Regions from separate parts of the Streptomyces sp. NPDC059499 genome, predicted to be linked through region 2. Evidence: riboswitches for the same ligand, from Rfam matches in the RefSeq annotation. Region 2 holds a riboswitch; each other region holds the start of a gene.

Region 1 (7,979 bases), on a different contig from region 2:
TGTACGACCGCGGGTCGACGACCGTGACGGTCGCCTCTCCGTATCGCATCTTCTTCAGAATGCGACGAGCTGCGTACAGGCCTACGTACCCACCGCCTACAACGAGGATCCTGGGACGCTCCGTGGTGCTCATGCCATCGAGTATCCACCCCCCTCGGGGGGCACGCTCGTGAGCCCCTTCACAAGGTATGCGCGACCCTCTGCTACACTTCGCCGCCCACGTGACCCAGGTCATGGCTCCGGAGGGGAACCACGGGGCCCCGGCGAACGTTGTTCACCACTTGTGAGCTGGCTCTTGTGCCACCGGGCGGCCCGAACCGCGGCCCCGCTTCACATGCGCGCCACACCCCCGAAACCTCCCCGCAGCCCCGCACCGGGGCCCTGCGGGGCGCGCGCGCGGCCCCTCGGGGGCCCAACTTCACCCAGGGGAGCCGAATTCCTTGTGAAGAAGTTCACGAAGTTCGTCGCGGCGCCCCGCGGAAGGCCTCCGCCGACCGGCCCCATGAGCCCCCGGAAGGCTCAAAGGTGCAGGCCGGAGTGCGCATGAGCGTGATCTCACCGATCGGCCCACGGCGCTGTGATCACGCAGCCGACCAGGCGATTCCGTCGAGAATGTCGTGCTCGCTGACGACGACCTCCCGGGCTCCGGTCCGTTCCATCACGGCGAGCAGGACAAGCGCCCCCGCGGTGATCACATCGACCCGTCCCGGGTGCATCGCGGGGATCGCCGCGCGCTCCTCGTGCGTCGAGGAGAGCAGCCGCCCGGTGATGTCCCGGACCTGGTCGAAGGAGACCCTGGAGTGGTGGATCGCCTCGGAGTCGTACTCCTGCAGACCGAGCGCGATCGCGGCGACGGTGGTGACGGTGCCGGCCAGGCCGACGAGTGTGGCCGCCTCGGCGAGCGGCACGGCCTCCTCGGCCAGGTCGAGGGCCGCGTCGATGTCCGCGCGGATCGCGGCGATCCTGCCGGGCGTGGGCGGGTCGACGACCGAGCCGTCCTCGACGAGGTGGCGCTCGGTCATCCGTACGCAGCCGATGTCCACGGAGCGGGCCGCGCGGACGGAGTCGTCGCCGACGACGAACTCGGTGGAGCCTCCGCCGATGTCCACGACGAGATAGGGCTTCTCCAGATGGTCGCTGCCCGTCAGCTCCTTGGTGGCGCCGTCGAAGGAGAGCTGCGCCTCCTGGTCACCGCTGATGACCTCGGGCTCGACACCGAGGATGTCCAGGACACCCTGGACGAACACGGCACTGTTCTCGGCGTCGCGGGAGGCGGAGGTGGCGACGAAACGGATCCTCTCGGCGCCGAGCTCCTTGATCGCCGCGGCGTACTCGCGGCAGGCGGCGAAGGTGCGCTCCAGGGCTTCCGGAGCCAGCCGCCCGGTGCGGTCGACGCCCTGACCGAGCCGCACGATCCGCATCCGGCGGTCGAGTTCGGTGAAGCTGCCGGACACGGGGTCCGCGTCGGCGACGAGCAGGCGGATGGAGTTGGTACCGCAGTCGATGGCGGCAACACGGGTCATGGGAGCTCCTGTGGTCGTGGTTACGGGGGCTCCGCCCCCGACCCGCTCCTCCGTCGCAGGAGGGCCCGGCCCGTACGACCGAGCCCCTCCTGCCTGTCGAGGACCGGGGTGCGGGGCCGGGCCCCGGGGTGCGGGAGGTCAGGCCTCTTCGGAGCCGCACGGCGACACGCACGGACCCTTCGCCCACCACTGCGGCAGCATCGCGATGGCCTCGTCGCCCAGCGGGTTGACGCCCGGCCCCGCCGCCAGCGAGTGACCGACCAGCACGTGCAGGCACTTCACCCGGTCCGGCATGCCGCCGGCGCTCGGGAAGCCCTCCAGGACCTCGATGGCATCACGGCGCGCGATGTAGTCCTCGTGCGCGGCCCGGTACGCGGCGGCCAGCTCCGGGTCCGTCGTGAGGCGCTCGGTCATCTCCTTCATGACCCCGTTGGCCTCCAGCGTGCCGATCGCGGACGCGGCACGCGGACAGGTCAGGTAGAACGTCGTCGGGAACGGCGTGCCGTCCTCCAGACGGGGCTGCGTCTCCACCACGTCCGGGTTGCCGCACGGGCAGCGGTGCGCAATGGCGCGCAGCCCGCGCGGCGGCCGGCCGAGCTGCTGCTCGAACGCGGCGATGTCCGCCTCGGTGGGCGCGGTGGATTCGGTCTGCGGAGGGGGCGTGTCCATGCCTGCCTTGAATGTCATCGATCGGTCTGTGTGTACGGGAACGGGGTCAGCCGCGGTCGGCACTGTCGACGCCGTCCCAGAGGTTCGTGTGCCAGGGCCGGCCCGTCGCACCCGGTTCGCCGCGGCGCACCTCGGCCGCGTCCGGGTCGATCACCGTATAACCGGTCTCCCCGGGCATGACGTAGTGGAGGTGCTGGCGCGCAAGTCGCCGGATGTACGCGTCGTCCTTGAGCCGCGCCTTCTCGTCGCGCAGCTCCTCGGTCCGCCGGTGCGCCTCCTGCGTGAGCCTCTCCTGATCGGCGATCTCGTCGCGCTGGGAGATGTACTGCCTCATCGGGTAGGCGAGGGCGACGACCAGGGAGCAGACGATCAGGGCCAGGAACGCGGCCCTGCCGGTGAGCCGGGAGCGGCGGGCCTGGCGGCGGTTCTGGGAGCGGTACACGCGGGCCGCGGTCTGCTCCCCGAGCAGCCGCAGCCTGGTCGCGGTGGAGAACCGGTCGCGGTCCTTCCCGGCCATCTCGCCTCCCCATTACGCACGTCCGTCCCCGCACACGGTACGGGACCGAGTGCGGGGACGGACGGAGGCTGGTGCACCGAAGGGAGGCTCAGCTCCTGCTGCCGGGCTCTCAGCCCTCGAAGCGGAACCGCGGGAACGCGGAACGGCCCGCGTACACCGCGGCGTCGTCGAGGATCTCCTCGATGCGCAGCAGCTGGTTGTACTTGGCGACACGGTCCGAGCGGGCCGGGGCGCCGGTCTTGATCTGGCCGCAGTTCACGGCGACGGCGAGGTCGGCGATCGTGACGTCCTCGGTCTCACCGGAGCGGTGGGACATCATGCACTTGAAGCCGTTGCGCTGGGCCAGCTCCACGGCGTCCAGGGTCTCGGTCAGCGAACCGATCTGGTTGACCTTGACGAGCAGGGCGTTGGCCGAGCCCTCCTCGATGCCACGGGCCAGGCGCTCGGGGTTGGTGACGAACAGGTCGTCACCGACGATCTGCACCTTGCCGCCGAGCTTGTCGGTGATGACCTTCCAGCCGGCCCAGTCGTCCTCGTACAGCGGGTCCTCGATGGAGACCAGCGGGTACGCGGAGACGAGCTCCTCGTAGTACTCGGTCATCTCGGCGGCCGAGCGGGACTTGCCCTCGAACTCGTACGCGCCGTCCTTGTAGAACTCGGACGCGGCGACGTCCAGAGCGAGCGCGATGTCGCGGCCCGGAACGTAGCCGGCTTCCTTGACGGCTTCGAGGATCAGGTCCAGGGCGGCACGGTTGGACTCGAGGTTCGGGGCGAAGCCGCCCTCGTCACCGAGACCGGTGGACAGGCCCTTGGTCTTCAGGACCTTCTTCAGCGTGTGGTAGATCTCCGCGCCCCAGCGAAGGGCCTCGGAGAAGGACTCCGCGCCGATCGGCGCGATCATGAACTCCTGGATGTCCACGTTGGAGTCGGCGTGCGAGCCGCCGTTCAGGATGTTCATCATCGGAACGGGCAGCAGGTGCGCGTTCGGGCCGCCGAGGTAGCGGAACAGCGGCAGGTCGGACGCCTCGGACGCGGCGTGGGCCACGGCCAGCGAGACGCCGAGGATGGCGTTGGCGCCGAGGGAGCCCTTGTTCTCGGTGGCGTCGAGGTCGAACATCGCCTGGTCGATGAGGCGCTGCTCGGTGGCGTCGTAACCGACGAGCTCCGGGCCGATCTGCTCGATGACGGCGAGGACGGCCTTCTCGACACCCTTGCCGTGGTAGCGGTTGGGGTCACCGTCGCGAAGCTCGATGGCCTCGAACGCGCCGGTGGAGGCGCCGGACGGAACGGCAGCACGTCCCGTGCTGCCGTCGTCGAGGCCAACCTCGACCTCGACCGTGGGGTTTCCCCGGGAGTCGAGGATTTCCCTGGCTACGACGACGTCGATGGACGGCACGAGGCATCTCCTTCTGGGATATGACGCTGGTTGTGCAGGGTCACTGTGGCCTTGCGCCCCGAGCCTAACCGGCTCGGCCCCCTGCGTCGGCCGACCGCCCGTCCCCTGGGACGAAAAAGGACCCAAGGGCCTGCATTCCGGGCAAAGGTCCAGAAATCTACTGGCCAGTAACCACAATAGTTGAACGATCTCGCACCCGGTGCGCCCCTGCGGCACACCGCGGAAACGACCCCGGCCCGGCGCACACGGGGGTGAGTGCGCCGGGCCGGGAGAGAACGCGTCGGGTGCCGCCGGACACCCTTCCGCGGTCCTGAAGCCTTCGGGGAGGAGAGACCCGGGACTACTTCAGGTGGAGCTGCTGACCCGGGAAGATCAGGTCGGCGTCCTCGACGATGTCGTCGTTGAGCTTGAACAGCTTCTCCCAGCCGCCCTTGACCTTCTTCGCGTCGGCGATCGTGCTCAGGGTGTCGCCGGCCTTCACCTTGTACTCGCCGTCACCCTTCTTGACCTTGTCGCCGGTCGGGGTCGTGACGGTCTTCGACGCCTCGGGGGCGGTGCGCTTCTCGCTGCGCGTGGTGGGCTGCTCGGCCTTGCGCTCCGGCTTGGCGGCCTTCTCGGCGCCCGTCGCGGAGGCGTCGACACCCGGGTCCACGCCGTCGTTGGTCAGGCCGCCGGCACCGGCGCAGGCCCAGGCGCCCGGGCCCTGGAGGTCGAGGAGCTTCTCGGCTGCGGTGATCTGCTGTGCCTTGGTGGCCAGGTCGGCGCGGGCGGCGAACTGCGTACCGCCGGCGGCTGCCCAGCTGGACTGCGAGAACTGCAGACCGCCGTAGTAGCCGTTGCCCGTGTTGATGGACCAGTTGCCACCGGACTCGCACTGCGCGACGGCGTCCCACGTGGCGACGGAGGCGGCGGAGGCGCCGGTCGCACCCATCAGCGGGACGGCGACCGCGGCACCGGCGACGCCGGCCAGGGTGGCGATACGGACGGCCTTGGACGGGCGACGGTGCTTGCCCTTGCTCGAAAGCAGCATGGTTCTCCTCACCGACGCCTACGAGGTGAGCTGTCGGGTTCGGGCCTGTGAGTTGCCCGGTCGCTCGCACTGGCAAGCGACTTCACCCCTAGCCGGCCCTCGCCCGTCTTCCGACGGCCGGGTCCGGCACTTACCTGGGTCCCCCGCTCCTGCCTACGGCGCTTTACGCGTCGAATCCCTTCGGCCGACGGCAGGATTCGGCGTGACGGTCGAAGGTGCCCGCGGTGCGAGCGGTTCCGACCGTAAACATAGGCAACCCCCACATTCAAAGATGGACATCACGGACAATCAGCCCTTACCCGCATCAGCCGAAGGCTCGTTTTCGCAGGTCGGAGGCATCGTCGGCGAATCAGGCGGGCGAGAAGCGTGAGTTGACGCAAAGAGACCCATGTCTCACTTAGACATAAGTGGACATAGGCCTCTGAACTGCCCCCGAATTTGGGGTGTTTTCCCGAATTGGATCAGTTGCCGACAGCGGCTTCCGCACCGGCCCCGGCGGTCTTCTCGTCCGCCTTGGCGCCCAGGTCGAGACCCAGGTCGAGGTTCTGTCCGGGAAGGATCAGGTCCGGGTCGGAACCCAGCTCGTCCTTGTTGGCCTCGTAGAGCGCCGTCCAGCCGCCGGGCAGTTCCTGCGCGTCCGCGATCGCCCAGAGGTTGTCGCCCGTGCGAACGGTGTAGGTTCCGTCGCCGCCGTCGCGCGCGTCGGCGTCACCGCGCGACGCGTGCCGGCCGGACTCGCGCCCGTCCGTCGAGCCCGTACCGGCGCTCGCCTCCGGGGCCGGAGTGCCGCGGTGCTTGCCGCCCGGCGCTTCCGTCGAGCCGTCAGAGGTCTTGGACGCCTCGGGCGAGGGAGAGGAGTCGGACTTGTCGGATCCGTTCGACTTGTCGGCCTTGCCGGTTTCGCCGCCTCGGTTGTCCGTGTTCCTGTTCCCGTTGTCCGACGCATCGGACGAGGGGGTGGCCGACGTGTCGCCGGACGGGGTCGCGGTGTCCGACGGCTCGGTGGTCGGCTCACTGCCCGGGTCGACACCGGGGAGCGTGTTGTCGAGCGCGAGCCCGGAGATCACCGCGCAGCTGGCCCACGCCGTCACCCCCTGGTCGTCGAGCACCTTCTCCGCCACGGATATCTGCTGCGAGCGGCTGGCCAGGTCGGCGCGGGGCGCGAACGCCGTGCCGCCGTAGGCCGACCAGGTGTCCTGCGAGAGCTGCAGGCCGCCGTAGTAGCCGTTGCCGAGGTCGGCGCTCCACATGCCACCGCTCTCGCACTCGGCGACCCGGTCCCAGGTCGAGGCGTCGGCTGCGTGCGCGCCGGTCGCGCCGAGCAGCGGGATGGCGATGGCCGACCCTGTGACGCCTGCGGCGACGACGATGGCGGGTGCCTGCCGAGGGCGACGGTGTCTGCCGTTCGCGGAGCCCATGGGATTGCCTTCCGTGTGACTGACGTGTGACTGGTGAGTCGAACGGTGAACCTAGCCGTACTCGAACGTGTGTCACAAGTCGATGCAGCGGAGATCACGTGAAAGTCACAGAGTTGACAGAGTGTCACTTTTTTCGGAGCGGTGTCCGGGATCGAACTCCACAGGAAGAGTGCGCAGTCCACGCATGATGAGACCGCCCCGCCATCGCAAATCGGTAGGTTCCGCAGCGAGTCGCAGGTCAGGAAGGCGTCGCAGCAGCGTCGCCAACGCCGCCTGACCCTCCAGCCGGGCCAGCGGAGCACCCAGGCAGTAGTGGATGCCGTGCCCGTACCCGAGGTGCTGATTGTCACTCCGTGCGAGATCCAGCGTGTCCGCATCGCGGAATCGCTCCGGGTCCCGGTCGGCGGCGGCCAGCACCACGAGAACGGGGTCCCCGGCCTCGATGCGCTGCCCGCCCAGCGTCACGGGTTCGGTGGCGTACCGCCAGGTGGCGAGCTCCACCGGCCCGTCGTACCGCAGCAACTCCTCGATCCCCGTGGCCAGCAGCTCCGTCTCCCCGGCCTCGATCGAGCGCTGGAGCAGCTCGCGTTGTTCCGGGTTGCGCAGCAGGGCGTAGGTGCCGTTGCCGATGAGGTTGACCGTGGTCTCGAAACCGGCGAACAGCAGGATGAAGGCCATCGCCGCGGCTTCGTTCTCGGTGAGGTGCTCGCCGTGGTCACTTGCCCGGATGAGTCCCGAGATCAGGTCGTCGCCGGGGTTCTCCCGTTTGCGGTGGATGAGTTCGGCGAGGTAGCCGCGCATCTTCTTGACCGACCTGGCCACCCCGCCGCGCGGACCGCCGCCGTGCCTGATCATCATGCCCGCCCAGTCCCGGAAGTCGTCCTGGTCCTCCGGGGGCACCCCCAGCAGGTCGCAGATCGCGTAGATGGGGAGGGGGAAGGCGAAGTCGTGGATGAGGTCCGCCTTCCCCTCCTCGATGAACGTGTCGATGAGGCGGTCCGTCAGCTCCTGCACGCGCGGCGCGAACTCGGCGACCCTGCGCGGGGTGAACGCCTTGGAGACGAGCCGGCGCAGCCGGGTGTGGTCCGGCGGGTCGATGTTCAGGAGGTGCGTCATCAGGTCCGCCTTGCGCTCCCCCGGGATGCCCGTCTTCCCCTTCGCGTTCGCCGACCCGGCGTGGTGTGCCGGGTTCTTGGAGAGCCGGGTGTCGGCGAGGGCCTGCTTCGCATCCGCGTACCGGGTCACCAGCCAGGCCTCGACACCGCTGGGCAGCGCGGTGCGGTGCACGGGGCTGTGCTCGCGGAGCCAGGCGTAGGCGGGGTACGGGTCGGTGGCGAACTCCCACGTGAAGAGTTCGGGCGCTGCGTCCGGTGCTGTGCCGGGCGCGGGGGTGTCGGCGGGGCTGTCGTTCACTCCTCGACGTTAT
Region 2 (7,979 bases):
ACGAGAAGACCCTCGACCAGATGCAGCCGGTCCCGGCGCTTGGTCCTGCGGAACTCGCTGCGCCGGCGCACCACCTCGAAGCGGTGGTCGAGGTAGACCTCCAGGAGCTCCTTGAGCCCCAGGGTGAGCGGCTGCCCGTCGACCAGCGCCACGTTGTTGATGCCGAAGGACTCCTCCATCGGCGTCAGCTTGTAGAGCTGCTCCAGCACCGCCTCCGGAACGAAGCCGTTCTTGACCTCGATCACCAGCCGGAGCCCGTGCGAACGGTCGGTGAGGTCCTTGACGTCCGCGATGCCCTGGAGCTTCTTCGCGGAGACGAGGTCCTTGATCTTGGCGATCACCTTCTCCGGGCCGACGGTGAAGGGCAGTTCGGTGACGACGAGGCCCTTGCGGCGCGGGGTGACGTCCTCTATCGCGACGGTCGCACGGATCTTGAACGTGCCGCGGCCTGCCGCGTACGCGTCCTTGATGCCGCCGAGGCCGACGATCCTGCCACCGGTCGGCAGGTCGGGGCCCGGGACGAAACGCATCAGGGTCTCGAGGTCCGCGTTCGGGTGCCTGATGAGGTGGCGGGCGGCGGCGATCACCTCGCCGAGGTTGTGCGGGGGCATGTTGGTCGCCATGCCGACCGCGATCCCGGACGCCCCGTTGACCAGGAGGTTCGGGTACGCAGCCGGGAGGACGACGGGCTCCTGCTCCTGGCCGTCGTAGTTCGACTGGAAGTCGACGGTGTCCTCGTCGATCGACTCCGTCATCAGCGACGTGGCGTCGGCCATCCGGCACTCGGTGTACCGCATGGCGGCCGGCGGGTCGTCGTTGCCGAGCGAGCCGAAGTTGCCGTGTCCGTCGACGAGGGGAAGGCGCATCGAGAACGGCTGTGCCATGCGCACCAGTGCGTCGTAGATCGACGCGTCACCGTGCGGGTGCAACTTGCCCATCACTTCGCCGACGACACGGGCGCACTTCACGTAGCCGCGGTCGGGGCGCAGCCCCATCTCGTTCATCTGGGACACGATGCGGCGGTGCACGGGCTTCATGCCGTCGCGGGCGTCGGGCAGGGCCCTGGAGTAGATCACCGAGTACGCGTACTCGAGGAAGGAGCCCTGCATTTCGTCGACGACGTCGATGTCGAGGATCTTCTCCTCGAAGTCGTCCGGCGGCGGGGTCTTCGTGCTGCGGCGGGCCATCGCGGCTGCGACTCCTTCACAGATTCTGTCGGGCAACCTCAGGTTCTGACGCCGACCATTGTGGACCGCCGTACTGACAACCCCGACCTCGACCCGTCCGAAGTGGTCTCAGGGGCCCCTCCGGAGCCCCTGTTTACGGCACCATCTACGACAACATTCACCGATCGGGAACTTCGCCAGGTGCCGGTGCGCTTGCTTACAGTGGCAGGTCCGGCAGGAAATCCTGTATCGCGATCGAAGGGACGTACATGCCCATGGGTCACACGGCCACAGCCCAGGCCGGTTCCGGCGGCTTGACGGCGACCGAGCACCGCCTGGCCAACGGCCTGCGCGTGGTGCTCTCGGAGGACCATCTGACCCCGGTCGCCGCGGTCTGCCTCTGGTACGACGTCGGTTCCCGTCACGAGGTCAAGGGACGCACCGGTCTGGCTCACCTCTTCGAGCACCTGATGTTCCAGGGCTCCGGCCAGGTCAAGGGGAACGGGCACTTCGAACTGGTGCAGGGGGCCGGCGGTTCCCTGAACGGCACCACCAGCTTCGAGCGCACCAACTACTTCGAGACGATGCCCACCCACCAGCTGGAGCTCGCCCTGTGGCTCGAGGCCGACCGGATGGGCTCGCTGCTCGCCGCGCTCGACGACGAGTCCATGGAGAACCAGCGCGACGTCGTGAAGAACGAGCGCCGTCAGCGCTACGACAACGTTCCGTACGGCACGGCGTTCGAGAAGCTCACGGCCCTCGCGTACCCGGAGGGCCACCCGTACCACCACACGCCGATCGGCTCGATGGCCGATCTGGACGCGGCGACCCTGGACGACGCGCAGGCGTTCTTCCGCACGTACTACGCGCCCAACAACGCCGTGCTCTCGGTGGTCGGTGACATCGACCCGGAGCAGACGCTGGCCTGGATCGAGAAGTACTTCGGATCCATCCCCTCGCACGACGGCAAGCAGCCGCCGCGCGACGGCACGCTGCCCGGCACGATCGGTGAGCAGCTGCGCGAAGTGGTGCACGAGGAGGTTCCCGCGCGTGCGCTGATGGCCGCCTACCGGCTGCCGCACGACGGCACCCGTGAGTGTGACGCCGCGGACCTGGCGCTGACCGTCCTCGGCGGCGGAGAGTCGTCCCGGTTGCACAACCGCCTGGTCCGCCGCGACCGTACGGCGGTGGCCGCGGGATTCGGGCTGCTCAGGCTCTCCGGCGCGCCCTCCCTGGGCTGGCTGGACGTCAAGACGTCCGGTGGCGTCGAGGTGCCGCAGATCGAGGCGGCCGTCGACGAGGAGCTGGCCCGCTTCGCGGCCGAGGGCCCCACGCCCGAGGAAATGGAGAGGGCGCAGGCCCAGTTGGAGCGCGAGTGGCTGGACAGGCTCGGCACGGTCGCGGGCCGTGCCGACGAACTGTGCCGGTACGCCGTGCTGTTCGGCGACCCCCAGCTCGCCCTGACCGCGGTGCAGCGGGTGCTCGACGTCACCGCGCAGGAGGTCCAGGCGGCCGCCCAGGCGCATCTGCGTCCCGACAACCGGGCGGTCCTGGTCTACGAGCCGGTCGAGCCGGCGGACGAGGCCGAGGACGCCGCAGGCAGCACCGACGACCACGAGGGGGCCGAGAAGTGACCGACGCCGCCGTGACTGGAGTAGCGATGGAGTACCACCCGCAGCCGACCGCAGGCGAGGCCAGGCCCTGGGCCTTTCCCGCGCCCGATCGCGGCGCTCTGCCCAACGGCCTGACCGTGCTGCGCTGCCACCGCCCCGGCCAGCAGGTCGTCGCCGTGGAGATCTTCCTGGACGCGCCGCTCGACGCCGAGCCCGAAGGCCTGGACGGCGTGGCCACGATCATGGCGCGTGCGCTGTCGGAGGGCACGGACAAGCACTCCGCGGAGGAGTTCGCCGCCGAGCTTGAGCGCTGCGGTGCCACGCTCGACGCGCACGCCGACCACCCGGGTGTCCGGGTCTCCCTGGAGGTCCCGGTCTCCCGGCTCTCCAAGGCGCTCGGCCTGGTCGCCGAAGCGCTGCGGGCACCGGCCTTCACCGAGAGCGAGGTGGAGCGCCTGGTGGGCAACCGGCTCGACGAGATTCCGCACGAGCAGGCCAACCCCGCCCGGCGTGCGGCCAAGCAGCTCTCCAAGGAGCTGTTCCCGGCCACGGCACGTATGTCGCGTCCGCGCCAGGGCACGGAGGAGACCGTGCGGCGGATCGACGCCGGGGGTGTGCGCGCCTTCTACGACGCCCACGTACGCCCGTCCACGGCGACGGCCGTCATCGTCGGCGATCTCACCGGGGTCGATCTGGACACGCTGCTCGCGGACACCATCGGTGACTGGTCGGGCAACGCCGGCCAGTCGCGCCCGGTGCCGCCGATCACCGCGGACGACACCGGCCGGGTGGTGATCGTGGACCGTCCCGGAGCCGTGCAGACGCAGCTGCTGATCGGCCGGATCGGCGCCGACCGGCACGACAGCGTCTGGCCCGCCCAGGTCCTGGGCACCTACTGCCTGGGGGGCACCCTCACCTCCCGTCTCGACCGCGTCCTGCGCGAGGAGAAGGGCTACACCTACGGGGTCCGGGCCTTCGGCCAGGTGCTGCGTTCGACGGCACCCGGCTCCGTCTCCGGGGCGACCGGCGCCGCGATGCTCGCCATCAGCGGCTCCGTGGACACGGAGTCCACCGGGCCGGCCCTGGAGGACCTCTGGAAGGTCCTGCGCACCCTGGCGGCCGAGGGGCTGACGGATACCGAGCGCGAGACCGCCGTACAGAACCTCGTCGGGGTCGCCCCGCTGAAGTTCGAGACGGCGGCATCGGTCGCGGGCACCCTCGCCGACCAGGTGGAGCAGCACCTCCCGGACGACTACCAGGCCCAGCTGTACGCGCGCCTGGCGGAGACGGGCACGGTGGAGGCGACGGCCGCGGTGGTCAACGCGTTCCCCGTGGACCGCCTGGTCACGGTCCTGGTGGGAGACGCTTCGCAGATCGCGGAGCCCGTGAGGGCCCTGGGTATCGGCGAGGTGTCGGTCGTCACCGGCTGACAGGACGGAACGGAGCGAACCCCGGCGAGTGTGTTCTCGCCGGGGTTCTCCTTTTTGTCTGATTTGGAGAAGAACGTTCATGTATGACCTGTGGGATGTGCGACAAAGCGACCTGTCCGTTTGGTGATTGAAAGTCGCCCGGCCTAGCGTCGGCTCGGCTGTCCGCCAGACGTATGCCGCATCCGCGGCGCCGGACAGTCATCGCCGAGTCCCCGTCAGGCGCGAGCCTGGGGAGCCGGGGACCCACGCAGTCCCTGGGGTGAATCGGATGTCCGCGTCTCGTAGGAGGCCGGGGATCCGTAGGAGACCTTCCTGCTCCGAACCCGTCAGCTAACCCGGTAGGCGAGAAGGAAGGAAAGGATCAGCCCCTCCATGGCGTTCACCCGTGCCACCGGGAAGCACCGTGCCCCGAGCCGCCTGACGCGCAGCAGCGCCAAGGTCGCCGGCATCGCGGCTCTGGCCACCACCGGCGTCATCGGCGGCATGGCCTCCCCGGCCCTCGCCGCGGACTCCGAGGCCCTCACCGTCACCGGTCTGACCCAGGCCGTTGCCATCGACACCACCCTCGCCGCCCAGATCGACGCCCAGGCCGAGGCGCAGCAGCACCAGGCCGACCTCGCGGCGAAGGCGAAGGCCGAAGCGGCGGCGAAGGCGAAGGCCAAGGCCAAGGCGAAGCGCGAGGCCGAAGCCCGCGCCGAGGAGGCCCGTGAGGCCAAGGCGCGCGCCGCCCGCGCCGCCGAGCGCGCCCGGCTGAACGCCTTCCACCTCCCGGTCGCCGGCTCCTCCGTGACCACCGGCTACAAGTCCAGCGGCGCCCTCTGGTCCTCCGGCAGCCACTCCGGCGTCGACTTCCGCGCCGCGTCCGGCAGCTCCGTCGTCGCGGTGGGCGCCGGAACGGTCGTCGAGGCGGGCTGGGGCGGCGCGTACGGCAACAACATCGTGCTCCGGATGACGGACGGCACGTACACCCAGTACGGCCACCTCTCCTCGATCGGCGTGTCCGTCGGACAGAGCGTCACCTCGGGGCAGCAGATAGGCCTGTCGGGCTCCACCGGCAACTCCACCGGACCGCACCTGCACTTCGAGGCCCGGACCACCCCGGAGTACGGATCCGACATGGACCCGGTCGCCTACCTCCGCGCGCACGGTCTCCAGGTCTGAGACCCCGTACCGCACAGCTTCCCGAAGGCCCCGGCACCCGCCGGGGCCTTCGTCGTGCCGTGCCCCGGGGCTGCTCCGTCCCGAACCGCCGGAGAAGTACCCGTCGGCTGGAAGATATCCATGGATTCCGCTCCGCCATCGGAAATTGCGGCTGATTGCAATAGAGTCACAGAACAGGCGTCGATCGGCCGCGTTTCGCGGGGATTAAGGCGGAGGTTCGGACATGCGCATTCCCGCGCATTCGGTATGCACGGCAATCCGTGACGACATCGTCTCCGGTGTCTTCGAACGCGGCAGCCGCCTCACCGAGGAGGTGCTCGCACGTCGGTACGGGGTCTCCCGCGTCCCGGTGCGCGAGGCACTGCGCACCCTGGAGTCCGAGGGGTTCGTCGTCACCCGCCGGCACGCCGGCGCCTGTGTCGCCGAGCCCACGGAGCAGGAGGCCGCCGACCTCCTGGAGATCCGCATGCTCCTGGAGCCGTTGGGCGCCGCCCGTGCCGCCCAACGCCGTACCGAGGCCCACCTCAAGGTGCTCCGAGGCCTGGTCAGGCTGGGGCAGGAGCGGGTTCGCCGGGGCGAGGGGGAGGATCTGCGCTCGCTCGGCGGCTGGTTCCACGAGACGCTGGCCCAGGCGTCGGGCAGCCCCGCCCTCATCGCGCTGCTCACCCAGCTCAGGCACAAGATCGCCTGGATGTACGCGGTCGAGCATCCGGTCCGCCCCGCCGATTCCTGGGCGGAGCACGGCGCCATCGTGGACGCCGTGGCGCGCGGTGACGCGGAACGGGCCAGAGCGCTCGCGGCCCAGCACGCCGAGCGGGCCACCACCGCCCACCGGCTGCGGCGCGCGGACCGGCCGGGCCGCACGACCGGTCCGGCGCGGGTGAGGACTTCGCAACATTCTGTAAACATCGCAGGCGTCCGGCATTAACAATGGCGCCGTATACAAAGAAGGGAATTCGGGAGGGCTTTCTTTTTGCTGCCCGAATTCAGCTCGTCCTCGCAGTCGCCCGCGACTTTCCGGCAACGAGAAAGCCGCGGCTCCCGATCGGGACACCGCGGCTTTGTCGAGAGAGTAATTCCGGACCGGAACGGGCGGAATCAGACGGTCTCCGGAAGCTCCTCGAGCCCCTCGGTGACCAGCTTCGCCAGACGGTCCAGGGCGGCTTCGGCGTCGTCCGCCTCGGACGCGAGCACGATCTCCTCGCCGCCCTGGGCGCCCAGGCCGAGCACCGCGAGCATGGAGGCGGCGTTCACCGGGTTGCCGTCCGCCTTGGCGATCGTCACGGGGACGCCGGAGGCCGTGGCGGCACGGACGAAGATGGATGCGGGGCGGGCGTGCAGGCCCTCGGCCCAACCGACGTTGACGCGGCGCTCAGCCATGGTTCTGCCCTTCACGTATCAATGGTTGTCTAGACCAGTCTCTCATGCAGTGCGCACTGCTGTGCCCGACCTCCGGCCCGGCCGCCACCGCCGATCGGCTCCCTCAGACTGCCCGCGCGACGATCCGTCCGCGACCGGTGCGGCGGCCGTAGGCTTTGCCCATGGAGCCCACGCCGGAGCAGAGTCCGCACCACGCGTACCCCGACCACTGGGAAGCGGACGTGGTGCTCCGCGACGGTGGTACCGCCAGGATCAGGCCGATCACCACGGACGATGCCGAACGGCTGGTCAGCTTCTACGAGCAGGTCTCCGACGAGTCGAAGTACTACCGCTTCTTCGCCCCCTATCCACGTCTCTCCGCCAAGGACGTGCACCGCTTCACCCATCACGACTACGTCGACCGGGTGGGGCTGGCCGTCACGATCGGCGGAGAGTTCATCGCGACCGTCCGCTTCGACCGGATCGACGAACAGGGCAGGCCGGCCTCCGCACCCGCCGACGAGGCCGAGGTCGCCTTCCTCGTCCAGGACGCCCACCAGGGGCGCGGCGTGGCATCGGCGCTCCTCGAACACATCGCGGCGGTTGCCCGCGAGCGCGGCATCGTTCGCTTCGCCGCCGAGGTGCTGCCCGCGAACAACAAGATGATCAAGGTGTTCCGGGACGCCGGCTACACCCAGCAGCGCAGCTTCGAGGACGGTTCCGTCCACCTCACGCTCGACCTCGAACCCACCGCGGCGTCCCTCGCCGTCCAGCGCGGCCGTGAACAGCGGGCCGAGGCGCGCTCCGTGCAGCGACTGCTGGCCCCCGGCTCCGTCGTCGTGGTCGGCGCCGGCCGCGCCCCGGGCGGAGTGGGCCGCACGGTGCTGCGCAACCTTCTCGGCTCGGGCTTCACCGGGCGCACCTACGCGGTGAACCGGTCCTTCGCCGCCGAGCAGGCCACGGTCGACGGTGTGCCCGCGCACCGCTCCGTGGGGGAGATCGGCGAGCAGGTCGACCTCGCGATCGTCTCCGTCCCGGCCGAGCGGGTGCCGGAAGCCGTGGCCGACTGCGGTGAACACGGGGTCCAGGGCCTCGTCGTCCTCTCCGCCGGTTACGCCGAGCGCGGCGCCGAAGGCCGGGAGCGCCAGCGCGAACTCGTCCGGCAGGCCCGTTCGTACGGGATGCGGATCATCGGTCCGAACGCCTTCGGCATCATCAACACCTCCGACGCCGTCCGGCTGAACGCCTCG
Region 3 (7,979 bases), on a different contig from region 2:
GAGAGCTGGCTGGAGCGTTCCCGGGCCGGCGATGCCGACCCGTCGTGGCTCGGTTTCTACTCGTACGACAGATTCGCCGCCGACGCCGCCGAGTGCTACCGCGACCTGAAGGCCCCGCGGCAGGTGCGGCGCTTCACGGAGCAGGCCCTGTCCAAGCCGACGGAGGAGTTCGTCCGCTCCCACGGGCTGCGGCTCGTCGTGTCGGCGGTCGCGGAGCTGGAGTCGGGCAACCTGGACGCGGCGTGCGCGGCCGGGACGCGGGCGGTGGAGGTGGCCGGACGCATCTCCTCGGCGCGCACCACGGAGTACGTACGCGATCTGCTGCACCGCCTCGAACCGTACGGGGACGAGCCCCGTGTGGCCGAGCTCCGGGAACGGGCCCGGCCGCTTCTGGTGGCCCCGGCGTAGGGCGGAACGCCGTAACGCCCCGGTATGCCCGGACCGGGGGACGGCTGCGGGACCACGACTCGCCACGCCCCCGCCTCCCCTGGTTTGAGCCCGTTGTCAGTGGGTCAGTGCACTATCGGGGTGGGAGGTGGCGTGATGACGCACGCGGCGTACGACTGCGATGTGCTGGTGATCGGCGGCGGGATCGTCGGTCTGTCGACCGCGTACGCGCTCACGCGTACCGCGCCCGGCACCCGGGTCACCGTGCTGGAGAAGGAGTGGGGGCCCGCCCGCCATCAGACGGGACGCAACAGCGGGGTGATCCACAGCGGCATCTACTACCCCCCTGGCTCCCTCAAGGCACGCTACGCCGTGCGCGGCGCCGCCGAGATGGTCGACTTCTGTGCGCGTCACGGCATCACGCACGCCGTGACCGGAAAGCTGATCGTCGCGACCGACAGCGGCGAGCTGCCCCGCCTGCACGGCCTGGTCCAGCGGGGGCGGGAGCACGGACTGCCGGTCCGGGAGCTCGGCCCCGCCCAGATCGCGGAGTACGAGCCGCAGGTCCGCGGGCTCGCGGCGATCCGGGTCGGGACGACCGGGGTGTGCGACTTCGGGGCGGTGGCCGCACGGCTCGCGGCCGAGGTGAGCGGGGCGGGCGGGCAGGTCCGGTTCGGTGCGGAGGTCGTCGCCGTCGACCGGCGCCCCTGGGGTGTCGCCGTGCGGACGGCCGACGGGCAGGTGGTCCGCGCCCGGGTGCTGGTCAACTGCGCGGGGCTGCACAGCGACCGGGTGGCACGGCTCGCGGGCGACGACCCCGGCGTACGGATCGTGCCGTTCCGCGGGGAGTACTACGAGCTGGCGAGGCCGGAGCTGGTGCGCGGCCTGGTCTACCCGGTGCCGGACCCGGCGTTCCCGTTCCTCGGGGTCCATCTGACCCGGGGTGCCGACGGCACGGTCCACGTCGGGCCGAACGCGGTGCCGGCGCTGGCCCGTGAGGGATACGGCTGGCCCGTCGTCCGCCCCCGTGAGCTGGCGTCCACCCTGAGCTGGCCGGGTTCCTGGCGGATCGCCCGGCAGCACTGGCGGTACGGGGCGGGCGAGGTGCACAGATCCCTGTCGAGGAAGGCGTTCACCCGGGCCGTCCAGCGACTGCTGCCCGAGGTGACGGAGGACGATCTGCGGCCGTCCCCGGCCGGGGTCAGGGCTCAGGCGGTGCTGCGGGACGGCACGCTGGTGGACGACTTCCTGATCCGCGAGGCACCGCACACCGTGCACGTACTGAACGCGCCGTCGCCCGCCGCCACGGCTTCGCTGCCCATCGGGAGGGAGGTGGCGCGACGGGCCCTGCTGCGGGCACGCGCGACGGGATGGAAGCCGCCCGCCGTAGAATCCGGTCATTGTGTCTGAGCCTGTGAACCCCACCCCCAAGACGCCCGGCACCCCCGCGGACGCGGATGCCGAGGCCCGGCGCGCAGCATCCTTCGAGCGGCAGCGCAGACTCCGTCAGGAGCCCCGTTTCCCCGGCGGACCCGCTGCCGACCCGGCAGGATCCCACCACGAGCGCCGCATCCGCAGCTTCCAGCCGCGCCGCAGCCGTGTCACCGCCGGCCAGGAGGACGCCCTCCAACGGCTGTGGCCGAAGTGGGGCCTGGACATCGACGGCCTCCGCGTCCTCGACCTGCCCGAGCTGTTCGACGGCCTCCCGGTGGTCCTGGAGATCGGCTTCGGCATGGGCGAGGCCACCGCGCAGATGGCGGCCGACGACCCCGGCACCGGCATTCTGGCCGTCGATGTGCACACCCCGGGCCAGGGCAATCTGCTCGGTCTCGCCGACCGGGCAGGGCTGTCCAACATCCGGGTCGCCAACGGTGACGCGATCATCCTGCTGCGCGAGATGCTGGAGCCGCAGGCGCTGGACGGGCTCCGGGTGTACTTCCCCGACCCCTGGCCCAAGAAGCGGCACCACAAGCGCCGGCTGATCCAGCCCGAGTTCCTCGACCTGGTGGCACAGCGGACGAAGCCGGGCGCGGTGATCCACTGCGCGACGGACTGGGAGCCGTACGCGGAGCAGATGCTCGAAGTGCTGACGGCCCACCCCCTGTTCGAGAACACGCAGGCGGACGGCGGCTTCGCGCCACGGCCCGAGTTCCGGCCGCTGACCCGCTTCGAGGGGCAGGGCCTGGACAAGGGGCACGTCGTGCGGGACGTGCTCTTCACCCGTCGCTGATCAGCCACTGAACGGCGCCGGCCGCTGCGCACCATGGCCAGGTGTCAGTCCCCCTCGTTAGGGTCATCGGGTGTCCGAGGGGTACGAGCAGCACCAGCAGCCGGCCGTCCCGGTTCTCGAGGAGCAGCGGCTCGACGAGTTCCTGGGCGCCGTCCCGGAGCGCGGCCAGTGGCGATACCGGCCGCGCCGCGTCGGCATGGTGTGGCGCAGCAAGGCGTTCCGCGCCGGTGCGGTGATCGTCGTGCTCGCTCTGTGCGGCCTGCTGATCCTGTCCATGGTCCGCGAACAGACCGGCACCCAGGGTTTCCTTGTCGGGCTGGGGCTGGCCGTCCTGCCCGTGCCGCTGCTGATGGCCGCGTTCCGTTGGCTCGACCGGGTCGAGCCGGGCCCCTGGCGCAATCTGCTGTTCGCCTTCGCCTGGGGAGCGTGCGCCGCCGCGCTGGTGGCGATCATCGCGAACACGTTCGCGACCCGGTGGATCGCCACGGCCACCGCCGACCCGGCGAGCGCCGACACCCTGGGGGCCACGGTGATCGCGCCGGTCGTGGAGGAGAGCGCCAAGGCCGCCGCCGTCCTGCTGATATTCCTGTTCCGCAGACGGGAGTTCAGCGGTGTCGTGGACGGGATCGTGGTCGCCGGGTTCACCGCGACCGGGTTCGCCTTCACCGAGAACATCCTCTACCTGGGCAACGCCTTCGGCGAGGACCAGGAGCTGGGCACCACGGGCCTCGCGTCGGTGACGGCGGGGACCTTCTTCGTGCGGGTGGTGATGTCGCCGTTCGCACACCCCCTGTTCACCGTGCTCACCGGCATCGGCTTCGGGGTCGCGGCAGTCGCAGGGCGGCGCCACCGGGTGCGCCGGGTCCTGCTGCCGGTCCTGGGCCTGCTCCTCGCCATGGGGATGCACGCCCTGTGGAACGGCTCGTCGGCCTTCGGCCCGTACGGCTTCTACGCGGTGTACGGGGTGTTCATGGTGCCGGTCTTCGGCCTGGTGACCTGGCTGGCCGTCTGGACGCGCCAGCGCGAACTGCGCACCCTGGCCACCGAGCTGCCCGTCTACGCGGCGGCCGGCTGGCTGACTCCCGCCGAACCCCTGTCTCTCGCCTCGATGCGGGCCAGGGGCATGGCCCGCGACATGGCACGGCACTGGCACGGAACCACCGACCGGGCCCGGGGCAAGGCCGCGGCACAGGCGGTCGCGGAGTACGAGGCGTTCGCGACGTCCCTGGCGGTGCTGCGCCGGCGAGCCCGCCGCGACACACCCGGCCCGGACTTCGCCGAGCGCGAGCAGGAGCTGCTGCACCACCTGTGGCAGCGCCGGGAGGTCGCCGGCCCTGCCCTGACGTACGCGGCCCACGCGACGGGCCGGTTCCGCGCCCGGCGCGGCACGGCCCCGGTCGCGGTCCCGTCCCCCCGCAGGTTCCCGCAGCAGCCCGCTCCGTATCCGCAGCAGCAGCTCCCCGCACCTCACCGGCACTACGGCGGGTACAACCCGTATCTGCACGACGGCCACCAGCGGGACAGCCGCCCACCCTCCGCGTAGCCCGGCGGGTGGTGAAGTGTCAGGCGGATGCCTCGTCGAGGTCCGCGAGGTCCACGTCGGTCAGCCGCAGGTCTGCCACCGCCACCAGTGCGGGCAGCTGCCCGACCGTGCGGGCGGACGCGATCGGCGCGGCGACGGTCGGCCGGGCGGCGAGCCAGGCCAGCGCGACCGTGGCGATCTCCGCGTCGTGCTCCTGGGCCACCCTGTCGAGCGCGGCGAGCACCTTGCGGCCGCGTTCCGACTCCAGGTGCCTGGCCGCGCCGTCGGCCCGTGCGCTCTCGACCGCTGTGCCGGGCCGGTACTTACCGGTGAGGAAGCCGGAGGCCAGTGCGAAGTACGGGACGGCGGCGAGGCCCGCCTCGGCCGCCGTGTCCTGGAGCTCGCCCTCGTAGGTGTCGCGCGAGACGAGGTTGTAGTGCGGCTGCAGCGCGACATAGCGGGCGAGGCCCTCGCGCTCGGAGAACTCCAGGGAGGCCCGGAGCCGCTCGGGGCTGATGTTGGAGGCGGCGATCTCGCGCACCTTGCCGTCCTTCACCAGCTGGTCGAGCGCGGTGATGATCTCCTCCACGGGGACGGTCTCGTCGTCGAAGTGGGTGTAGTAGAGGTCGATGTGGTCGGTGCCGAGCCGGCGCAGCGAGGCCTCGGCGGCGCCCTTGATCGTCGCGCCGGCGAGCCCCTTGAACTCGGGGTGGGCGCCGACCTTGGTGGCGACGACGATGTCGGAGCGGTTGGAGCGCGACGCGAGCCACTTGCCGACGAGCGTCTCCGACTCGCCGCCCTCGTTGCCCGGGGCCCAGGCGGAGTACGAGTCGGCCGTGTCGATGAAGTTGCCGCCGGCCGCGGCGTACGCGTCCAGGACGGCGAAGGACCCGCCCTCGTCGGCCGTCCAGCCGAAGACGTTGCCGCCGAGTGCGAGCGGGAAGACCTGGAGGCTCGAGGAACCGAGTGTGCGGAGTGAAGTCATACCTGGAACAAACCAGTCCGCTCAGGCGACTATTCCGACGGATGCCGACCACGGGCAGACCGGCAGCCCTGACGTCGGGGGGGGTGCGCCAGGGCCGCCGGAGTTCAGGTGGGCCGTCCGTCCGGTACGGACGGGCTGTCCGCCCGCGCGAACGCTCGGCGGAGAACCGGCGAGGGCTCTGCGGACACACCGCGGAGCCCTCGGACCGGAAGAACTCAGATCGAGAGACCCTTGCTCCGCAGCCAGCTCATCGGGTCGATGCCCGAGCCGTCCGCGGTGTGGACCTCCAGGTGGAGGTGAGGGCCCGTCACGTTGCCGGTGGCACCGACGCGGCCGATGGTCTCACCGGTGGTGACCCGCTGGCCGGCGCTGACGTCCATCGAGGACTGGTGGCTGTACGAGATCTCCGTACCGTCGTCCAGCTCGATGACGGTGTGGTACCCGTACGAACCCGACCAGCCCGCCGACTTCACCGTGCCGCTGTGCACGGCCTTGATCGGGGTGCCCGTCGGCGCCGCGAAGTCGAGACCGGTGTGGTAGCCGGAGGACCACATCGAACCGGCCTGGCCGAAGGTCGAGGTGATCGTGTACGAGGAGGTCGGGAGCGCGTAGCTGGCGGCGAGCTTGGCGAGGCGCTCGGCCTCGGCCTTCTTCTTCGCCGCGACCTCCGCCGCCTTCTTCTCCGCTGCGGCCTTCGCCTCGGCGTCGCTCTGCTGCTTCGCGGCCTTGGCGGCGGCCTCCTCGGCTGCCGCCTTCTCCTCCGCGGCCTTGGCCTCGGCCTCGGCTCCGGCCTGCTGCTGCTCGGCCTGCTGGAGGATGCGGGCGCGCAGCGCCTCACCGGCGTTGCTCGTGCCCTGCTCGGCCTCGGCGGCCGTGATGCCGGCCGTGGTGAGCGGGGAGGCCGTGGCGACGGCACCGTTGTCCGCGGAGTCGTCCGACATGAACGCGCTCACGCCGGGCAGGGACTTGGCGTCGGGGAGATTGTCCGCGATGGAATCGGGAAGAGAGATGGAGACCGGCGGCTTGCTCTGCGCAGTGGCCATGCCACCCGCGCCGACGGCTGCGATGACGCCTACGCCGAGGACGGTGGAGCTACGGGCGAGGCCGCGCTGCTTGGCCACACGGTGCCTGCCGCGAACGGGACGGATGGACTCCTCGGTGGGGTTCCATTCCTCCCACGTCCTGTCCTCGCCACCGAGGGTGTCGGACCTGAAGGGTGACGGGGCCTCGGGGGCAGGCTGATTGGACGCCACGTGGGCGCACTCCTTTCCTTCCTTCTCGCCTACCGGGTTAGCTGACGGGTTCGGAGCAGGAAGGTCTCCTACGGGCCCCTCTGTCTCTCACGAGACACAGGTGTCCGATTCACCCCATGTAGGTGGTTCCCCGGTTTCCTTGCGGAATTCGGCGCTCGCGCACGGTGCCGCCTCTTGCGACGACTGGGACAACCGCGCTGCGTTATCGAACGTTAATAGACACCCGGGTCCGATTCCAAGCTGTTCCCGTTGATCATTCACAGCTTTGACGTGGACTTTCAGGGGATTAACGGTCCGAAACGGGCGAGTTGAGTATTCCCCGCCGGGGCATCAGTTTCTGACGTTGCGTCATATGTTATGCGGAGCGGTGTCCTTCGACTACGCACCGTGGCAACGACTCATCCATCGCCCCGCCCCACGATCTTCACAGTCGTCCGCCGCTCCGGCTGCCCCCGCGCGGGCCGGCCGACCGCGAGCAGCGCCATGTCGTCCACGGCATGGCCCCCCGTGTGCAGCCGCACGTCGTCGGTGAGCGCCGAGAGCAGTTCGTCGGGCCCCGGGAAGATCCGGCCGCGCAGCCGGGCCGCAGGGTCGTAGAAGACCCCGTCGGCGCCCCGCGCCTCGGAGAGGCCGTCCGTGAACACCAGGAGCGTCGATCCGGCAGGCAGCTCCCACTCGTCCGACCGGTCCGGCCACACCCCCAGGTCCATCCCGATCGGCAGCGCGGGCACAGTCGGCGCCAGCACCTCAAGCGCCCCGTCCCCGTGCAGCAGGATCGGCTCGGGGTGACCGCGGTTGACGATCCGCAACCTGCCCGAACCCGCCGGGATCTCGGCGAGCACCGCGGTGACGAACCCCTCCATGGAGTCGAGCCCGCCGCGTCGGGTCCCTTCCCGGGCCAGCGCCCTCTCCAGCCGCTGCGCCACACCCTCCAGCGACAGCTCCTGCTCGGCGGCCTCCCGGAACGCCCCGATCACCACCGCCACCGCCTCCACGGCGGCCAGTCCCTTGCCCCGTACGTCACCGACGACCAGCCGCACCCCGTGCGGGGTGTCCACGACGGCGAACAGGTCACCGCCGACGAACTCGTCCGCCTGCGCCGCCTCGTACCGCGCCGCGACCAGCAGCCCGCCGATCCGCTCGTCCGGCGTCGGGAGGACCGCGCGCATCGCGGTCTCCGCGATGACCCGGGCCGAGGCCAGCTGCTCGTTGCTGCGCCGGACGACTCCGTTGATGACGAGGGCGAGCACGGAGACGGTGACCAGGGTGAGCAGCTCGGTGACCGGGGCGACGTCCGAGATCGTGCCGTCGTACAACCGGATGGCCAGGACCGTCACGATCGCGGCCACGGCCGTACGGATCGTGCTCGCCAGCGAGAAGAACGGCGCGGCGATCAGCGGGGCCGCCGCGAACAGGGGGATCGCACTGACATCGGGCGGCGTACTGAGGTCGAAGACCACCCCGGCCGCGATCATCAGTGCGGGCAGCAGTCGTACGAACTGCCGGGTGCGGGCACCTCCAGCAGCTCCGCCGCGCCGCCTGTCCCGCTTCCCCACCTGTGCACTCCTGCCCGGTCCGCCCACGGCTGCGGACGGTACCGCG

What was found. Region 2 has a riboswitch for cyclic di-AMP ahead of ACFW9O_RS23435 (M23 family metallopeptidase). Riboswitches for the same ligand answer to the same signal wherever they lie in the genome.
Positions count from the first base shown of each region.
Region 1: it holds a riboswitch for cyclic di-AMP, as region 2 does, so the genes downstream of both, ACFW9O_RS14575 (transglycosylase family protein) here and ACFW9O_RS23435 (M23 family metallopeptidase) in region 2, are expected to answer to the same signal.
Region 3: it holds a riboswitch for cyclic di-AMP, as region 2 does, so the genes downstream of both, ACFW9O_RS08735 (M23 family metallopeptidase) here and ACFW9O_RS23435 (M23 family metallopeptidase) in region 2, are expected to answer to the same signal.

Region 1 is NZ_JBHYTT010000005.1:95,572-103,550, forward strand. It holds gene ACFW9O_RS14550 (NAD(P)/FAD-dependent oxidoreductase) at 1-133, opposite strand, end outside; gene ACFW9O_RS14555 (exopolyphosphatase) at 582-1,523, opposite strand; gene ACFW9O_RS14560 (DUF501 domain-containing protein) at 1,662-2,192, opposite strand; gene ACFW9O_RS14565 (septum formation initiator family protein) at 2,239-2,709, opposite strand; gene eno (phosphopyruvate hydratase) at 2,819-4,105, opposite strand; gene ACFW9O_RS14575 (transglycosylase family protein) at 4,446-5,135, opposite strand; cyclic di-AMP (ydaO/yuaA leader) riboswitch at 5,136-5,306, opposite strand; gene ACFW9O_RS14580 (transglycosylase family protein) at 5,597-6,553, opposite strand; gene ACFW9O_RS14585 (cytochrome P450) at 6,659-7,966, opposite strand; gene ACFW9O_RS14590 (nucleoside triphosphate pyrophosphohydrolase) at 7,963-7,979, opposite strand, start outside.
Region 2 is NZ_JBHYTT010000010.1:186,832-194,810, reverse strand. It holds gene ACFW9O_RS23450 (DNA topoisomerase IV subunit A) at 1-1,187, opposite strand, end outside; gene ACFW9O_RS23445 (M16 family metallopeptidase) at 1,436-2,800, shown strand; gene ACFW9O_RS23440 (pitrilysin family protein) at 2,827-4,209, shown strand; cyclic di-AMP (ydaO/yuaA leader) riboswitch at 4,402-4,569, shown strand; gene ACFW9O_RS23435 (M23 family metallopeptidase) at 4,582-5,370, shown strand; gene ACFW9O_RS23430 (GntR family transcriptional regulator) at 5,594-6,298, shown strand; gene ACFW9O_RS23425 (HPr family phosphocarrier protein) at 6,469-6,750, opposite strand; gene ACFW9O_RS23420 (GNAT family N-acetyltransferase) at 6,912-7,979, shown strand, end outside.
Region 3 is NZ_JBHYTT010000002.1:723,307-731,285, reverse strand. It holds gene ACFW9O_RS08760 (sporulation protein) at 1-408, shown strand, start outside; gene lhgO (L-2-hydroxyglutarate oxidase) at 541-1,797, shown strand; gene trmB (tRNA (guanosine(46)-N7)-methyltransferase TrmB) at 1,790-2,617, shown strand; gene ACFW9O_RS08745 (PrsW family intramembrane metalloprotease) at 2,688-4,160, shown strand; gene ACFW9O_RS08740 (aldo/keto reductase) at 4,180-5,124, opposite strand; gene ACFW9O_RS08735 (M23 family metallopeptidase) at 5,340-6,377, opposite strand; cyclic di-AMP (ydaO/yuaA leader) riboswitch at 6,389-6,541, opposite strand; gene ACFW9O_RS08730 (PP2C family protein-serine/threonine phosphatase) at 6,776-7,933, opposite strand.